DNA from 2 places in the Catenovulum sp. SX2 genome. Region 2 is predicted to be linked to the other one. Evidence: predicted binding sites of a transcription regulator. Region 2 holds the regulator's gene; the other holds the start of a gene.

Region 1 (3,439 bases), 2.0 Mb from region 2:
TACAGGTGGAAATATATCTACATTCGGACAATCACTAGGATAATTTGCATAAGTATAGGTATAAGTGTTTATTTCAAGATTATCCCATTTGTGTTTATTGGCACTAATTAAGCCTTCTAATTCAAACCTTGAATCTTGATCAGAGGTGCCATTACAGCCAACAAGAATCAAACTGCACATTATTAACTGGATTAACTTCATCGACCTTCCTTGTATCATTAGTTTCAAAAGGCATCATATGTTAAAGCCAAATAAAAAAGTGTAACTTATTGTTACCTTGAAGAAATACTATTACTACCCCTCACCCGATATCTTGGCCTGCTTTACGTCCGCTTCTTCAATATTCACTTGCTCGATTGATTTAAATCGAGTTGATATTTTATCTGCCGATATATGAATTTTTCGCACATCATCTGCCGCTTGGTCTATATGTCTAGCGAGCATGTCAAAGCGACCTTGGAAGCGGTTAAAATCTTCAGCCAAATGAATTAAATGTTTTTGAATGGTGTGAATTTGTCCGCGGGTTGCTTCGTCTTTGAGTACAGCTTTTGCTGTGGTTAATACCGCCATCAGCGTACTAGGTGATGTTAACCAAACTTTTTGCTGCCAAGCAAAATCAACAATATCTGAATGATAAGCATGTATTTCGGCAAATATTGCTTCTGCTGGTAAAAATAAAATAGCGCTGTCGGCGGTTTCTGGGGGCAATATGTATTTGTCGGCAATGTCTTGAATATGCTTTTTAATATCTTGTTTAAACTGACGTTCAAAAGCACGTTTTTCAATTTCGGATATTTGTGGCTGAATTAAATTTTTAAACGATTCTAGTGGGAATTTTGCATCTATCACAATATTGCCAGTAGGTTTAGGCAACAATAATTGGCAGTCAGCTATTTTACCATTAGACAAGCGCGACTGTTTAATAAATTGATTAGGCGCTAATACATTTTCAATTAACGAATAGAGCTGAACCTCACCAAATGCGCCGCGGCTGCGTTTATCGGTTAACACACTTTGTAAACTAACTACGTTGCCTGATAGCTCTGTGATCTTTTTCTGCGCTTCGTCTATCAAGGCCAAACGCTGCAAAATATCAGAGAATGTTTTAACTGTGTTTTCAAAGCCTTCGGCCAGTTTGTCATTCATTTTTTGCGACATTTTATCTAAACGGCTTTCAGTCACATTCGACAATTCATTTAAACGTTTAGCAACGGTTTCACTGTGGTTTTGAATGGCTTTAGACAACTCTTGCCTATGCTCATGGTGTTGACGAGTCAGTTTATCTAGCAGCTCGATTCTGTGCTGGGTGTCTGATTTATCCGCAGTATGAATTAAATTAAGTAACTGCTGGAATTGTTGAGTTTGCCTAGATTCTAAATTGGCAAATGACTCATGTACTTGATTCATTAACGACATACGCAAATCGTTAAATTCATTCATTTGCAGCTGTAAAAATTTGTTTTTATCGTTAGAAACAAAACGTGTAATGGTCAAAACCAATAATAATAAAGTGGAAATGGCGCTGAGGATAAAAATAGCCGGGAATAACCAAGTCGAATCGAACATATGCATATCAACTGTAAATATTTACAGTAAATTTAGCATTAGGGAAATTTGTTGGCAATTATTTATTTGTAGATCAAGATACTTTAGAAACAAGGAAGGCTATGTGTAGCCTTCCCATTCTGCAGAAAAACTTAAGTGATTACTTTAATTTTTCATCTAACTCAGCAATTTTAGCACTCCAAATTGCAGGGCCTGTTTGGTGAACATTATTACCGCTTGAATCTACAGCAACGGTAACTGGCATATCTTCTACTTCAAATTCGTAAATAGCTTCCATACCTAAGTCTTCAAATGCGACTACTCGCGCCTTTTTAATCGCTTTTGCAACTAAATAAGCAGCACCACCAACAGCCATTAAATACACAGCTTTATGGTTTTTAATTGATTCAACAGTAGCTGGACCACGCTCAGCTTTACCTATCATACCCATTAAGCCAGTTTCAGCTAACATCATGTCGGTAAATTTATCCATACGTGTTGCAGTTGTTGGGCCTGCAGGGCCAACAGCTTCGTTACCTACAGCATCAACTGGGCCAACGTAATAAATAAAGCGGCCGTTAAAATCAACACCATTTGGTAAAGCTTCACCACGGGCTAAATATTCTTGGATACGTTTATGTGCTGCATCTCGGCCGGTTAAGATTTTGCCCGACAATAACACTGTGTCACCGGCATTCCAGCTTTGAATTTCTTCTTGGGTAATGCCATCAACATTTACACGGCGAACATTGTCACCAATTTCCCAAGTAACTTCAGGCCAATCTTCTAACTTAGGTGGAGTTAAATCCGCAGGGCCTGATCCATCTAAATAGAAATGAGCATGGCGAGTTGCTGCACAGTTGGGGATCATCACAACTGGTTTAGAAGCTGCGTGAGTAGGCGCAGTTTTGACTTTAATATCAACTACAGTCGTTAAACCACCTAAACCCTGTGCACCTATACCTAAATCATTTACTTTGCGGTATAACTCTAAACGCAGTTCTTCTTCAGCGTTTTGTGCGCCGCGCTCAATAAGCTCTTGAATATCTACCGATTCCATTAAGCTTTCTTTGGCTAAAACACCGGCTTTTTCAGCCGTGCCGCCAATACCTATACCTAACATACCCGGTGGACACCAACCAGCGCCCATAGTTGGTACTGTTTTTAATACCCAATCTACAATTGAATCGCTTGGGTTTAACATCACCATTTTCGATTTGTTTTCTGAGCCGCCACCTTTGGCTGCGATCATCACTTCAATTTTATCGCCAGCAACCATATCAATATGAACAACTGATGGTGTGTTGTCTTTGGTGTTTTTACGTGCACCTGCAGGATCTGCAACGATAGACGCACGTAACGGGTTATCTGGATTCAAATAAGCACGGCGCGTGCCTTCATCAACCATTTGTTGTACGGTTAAATCGTGTTTGTCCCACTGCACTTGCATACCAATTTTTACAAAACAGGTAACTATGCCGGTATCTTGACAGATAGGTCTGTGCCCTTCAGCTGACATGCGCGAGTTAATTAAAATTTGCGCCATTGCGTCTTTCGCTGCTGGGTTAATTTCTTTGTTGTAAGCCGCTTCAACAGCTTTAATATAATCTAATGGATGATAGTAGGAGATAAACTGCAAAGCATCTGCAATGCTTTCAATAAAGTCTTGTTGCTTTATTACTGTCATGATCTTTCCTCGGTGGCTTGATATATTTTATATTCCGTGTGCAATATGATAACCTTGTTGTCCATTTCTCGCCATTGGCACATGCAATCGTTTAAATGAACACCAGCCCATATTGTACTCAGCTTGAGCTGTCGCCAACTATAGACGCAGCCAGTATTTTTTCAGTCGTAGCGCATGAAAATGGCGCAATGTTTTTAGACTCTGCCA
Region 2 (3,439 bases):
TTCAAGACCAGAATAGAGTTTGTTCCAAACCCAAGTCATAATACGATCAAGCAGTCTAATGTGGCTTTCACGATAATCGGCAGACATTTCGTCCAAATAGGATTTTGCTGTTTGACGGGCTTTTTCGATTGGAATATTTTTACTTTTCGCTTCGTCTTCAATCGCTTTTTTTATAACAGGGGACGCTAATAACGAGGTAATTAAATTATCGCGTTGCCATAAACGCGGCCCTGCCATAGCAAGACGTTGGCGCTGGAAGTGAAAACGCGCAACACGTAACAATTTGTGGCTGATTTCATCATCTGAACCATAGTTTTCAACAACATGACGAATGGATAGCGGTTCATTAATTGAAATGAAGTTATCTCGGCCGGAAAACAACACTATAAAGAACTTTTTCAACCAGCTAGGTTTTCTTTGGTCGTTGAACAAGGTTTTTATGTTATTGGTTTCAACACCCGGTGAGCGCCCCCAAGCGACAAAACAAGGCACAAGTTTGGCGTCTAAATCTGTGTTGACTGTATGTAAATCCAATACGGTTTGTATTTGTGCTTTCGCGTCGGTTTCACCAGACGATTTTTGTAACACAGGTTGTAATTTATCTAAACACACGTAGCGGCGAAACAGCTGCTCACCAATTTTTACCGGCTTAAATGGGCTAGGTAAACCTGCTTTACTACAGGCTCGTTTTAACACCAATAAATCGGTTATCGAATCGTGTTTTAATACATAAAATATTGGCTGTGTACCACAGTCTTGTGTGAGCTTATCAAACTGGCCTAATACCAATTTTGACTTTGTTAACAAGCGTGTGGGGTATTCAATTAAATAGCTGAATAGCTTTTTGTAGTCAGTCATCTAATAACAAGTAGAAAAAAATTTGCCGTTATTGTAGCACGGCAACTTATTATTTGGTTAGCTTCGGATTTTGCAAATGTTGGATTAAATTCAGCTTGAGCTTGTGTTTTTATCTAGCCTGTATATACTAACAGTACTTTGTACTGTATGGATAAACATTGTTATGCGCCCACTCACGCCAAGACAAAGCGAAATATTACAGCTGATAAAAGACAATATTCAAGAAACTGGCATGCCACCAACGCGTGCTGAAATAGCGAAAATTTTAGGTTTTAAATCACCCAATGCTGCGGAAGAACACTTAAAAGCGTTAGCGAAAAAAGGTGTGATTGAGATTATGGCCGGTACCTCACGTGGTATTCGCTTAGTTGCCCAAGATGGTGACTTAGTTGAAGAGGAAGGTTTACCGCTAATTGGCCGTGTAGCGGCTGGTAACCCAATATTAGCAACTGAACACGTTGAACAACACTATAAAGTTGACCCTGCATTGTTTCGACCAAATGCAGATTTTTTACTGCGTGTACACGGCGACAGTATGATAGATGTTGGTATTTTAGATGGTGACCTATTGGCTGTACATAAAACTCAAACTGCACAAAATGGTCAAGTTGTGGTAGCTCGGGTCGAAGATGACGTAACTGTTAAACGTTATCAACAAAAAGGCCATAAAGTTATTCTAATTGCCGAAAATGCTGATTTTGCACCAATAGAAGTTGATTTAACCACTACACCTTTTGCAATTGAAGGTTTAGCTGTTGGTGTTGTTAGAAGTACAGGTGGCTTCTAAGTTTTATTTTTCCTTTTTCTCCTTTGTGTAATAAAGAAGAGTGTTAAGTGGTTATTTACCTTGCACTCGCCTTTATTGCTATGATCTTGCCGCTTGCTGTTTTTTCCTTTCAACTAATATCTAATAAATTCCCTCGCTTAATTGTTAAAAAATAAAAATATTTTTGTTTGTTATTGGATCTAATGCAAATCATTGTCTATTTTTTATTCATAACCTATGCAAACGCATGTTTGTATACGCAGTAATAAAATAAAACTAATGTTGTATTAATTGATGTGGGAATCGTTGCGCTAACAATCTAACTTCTACACGCCAATTGATCAGCAAAAAACAAGGAGTTTTAGCTGTGGTCAAAAGAGTTGTTGCATTTATCTTCGCTGTTATAGCGTCTAGCTTATCTTTTGTATGTTTAGCTTCAAACGAGCGGAGTGATCTAAACTTGCCGGTTGGGGTAACAGACATAAGCCAAAAAGTTTATGACTTACATATGACGATATTTTATATCTGTATCGCCATTGGGGTTGTGGTTTTTGGTGCAATGCTGTGGGCTATGGTATTTCACCGTAAATCAAGAGGGGTGAAAGCGGCCAATTTTCATGAAAGCCTAAAAGTGGAAGTGGCATGGACTATAGTACCCTTTTTCATTTTGATTGGTATGGCAATCCCAGCTACAAAAACCTTGTTTGAAATGGAAGACGCTTCCGAGTCTGACATTAGCATTGTCGTGACAGGCTCACAGTGGAAATGGCATTACAAATACCTAGATGATGACATTGAGTTTTATAGTTTGATGTCGACCCCAATGGAACAAATCCAGAATAAATGGGTAAAAGGTGATACCTATTTACTTGAGGTGGATAAACCTTTAGTCATTCCAACCAACCGCAAAGTCCGTTTTTTAATGACTTCAGATGATGTAATTCATAGCTGGTGGGTGCCTGATTTTGCTGTGAAAAAAGATGCAAACCCTGGTTTTATTAATGAAGCTTGGACTCGCGTAAACGAGCCCGGCATTTACCGAGGTCAATGTGCTGAATTATGCGGTAAAGATCATGGTTTTATGCCTGTAGTGGTCAAAGCTTTGCCACCAGAAGAGTTTGATGAGTGGATGGCTCAGCAAAAAGCGCTTAAAGCTGCTGCTGCCGCAGAAGAAGCTAGATTATTGGCAATGAACATGAGCTTTGAAGAGTTGATGAAAGAAGGTGAAGCGGCATACATGGGTTATTGTGCGGCTTGTCATCAAGCCAATGGCGCTGGGTTACCTGGGGTATTTCCATCATTAATTAACAGCCCAATAACCTTGGGTGATGTAAACGGCCATATTGATATAGTGGTTAATGGTAAAAAAGGTACGGCCATGCAAGCTTTTGCTAAACAGATGAGTTTAAAACAAATAGCGGCAGTTGTTACCTACGAGCGCAACGCTTGGGGTATGAACTCCGGCGATTTAGTCCAACCAAAAGATGTTCATCAATTTATAAATCAGGGCGAATAAGGGAGATTAATGTATGAATTCAGTGACTAGCACTCAAGACACTGCTGCGCACGAATCTGACCACGGACATGATTCGCACCATGCACACCACGGTCCTGCTAAAGGGATAAAACGCTGGTTGTATACAACTAATCACAAAGATATTGGCACCTTATATTTATGGTTTGCCTTTATTATGTTTTTAACCGGTGGCGCTATGGCTATGGTGATACGCGCCGAATTATTTCAACCTGGGTTGCAAATAGTTGAGCCACACTTTTTTAATCAAATGACCACAGTGCATGGTTTGATTATGGTAT

Evidence for each region. Region 2 encodes LexA, which represses DNA repair genes until DNA is damaged. Its sites were predicted from a motif close to TACTGTATNNNNATACAGTA; they were not measured.
Region 1: the regulator LexA is predicted to act here: its motif matches at 1,576-1,595, upstream of ACMZOO_RS16065 (DNA recombination protein RmuC).

What each region holds. Positions count from the first base shown of each region.
Region 1 covers NZ_CP182493.1:3,803,068-3,806,506, reverse strand. The annotation lists gene ACMZOO_RS16070 (DUF6174 domain-containing protein) at 1-180, opposite strand, end outside; gene ACMZOO_RS16065 (DNA recombination protein RmuC) at 295-1,572, opposite strand; gene ACMZOO_RS16060 (fumarate hydratase) at 1,706-3,232, opposite strand; gene pabB (aminodeoxychorismate synthase component I) at 3,328-3,439, shown strand, end outside.
Region 2 covers NZ_CP182493.1:1,662,666-1,666,104, reverse strand. The annotation lists gene plsB (glycerol-3-phosphate 1-O-acyltransferase PlsB) at 1-858, opposite strand, end outside; gene lexA (transcriptional repressor LexA) at 1,022-1,645, shown strand; gene coxB (cytochrome c oxidase subunit II) at 2,016-3,140, shown strand; gene ctaD (cytochrome c oxidase subunit I) at 3,154-3,439, shown strand, end outside.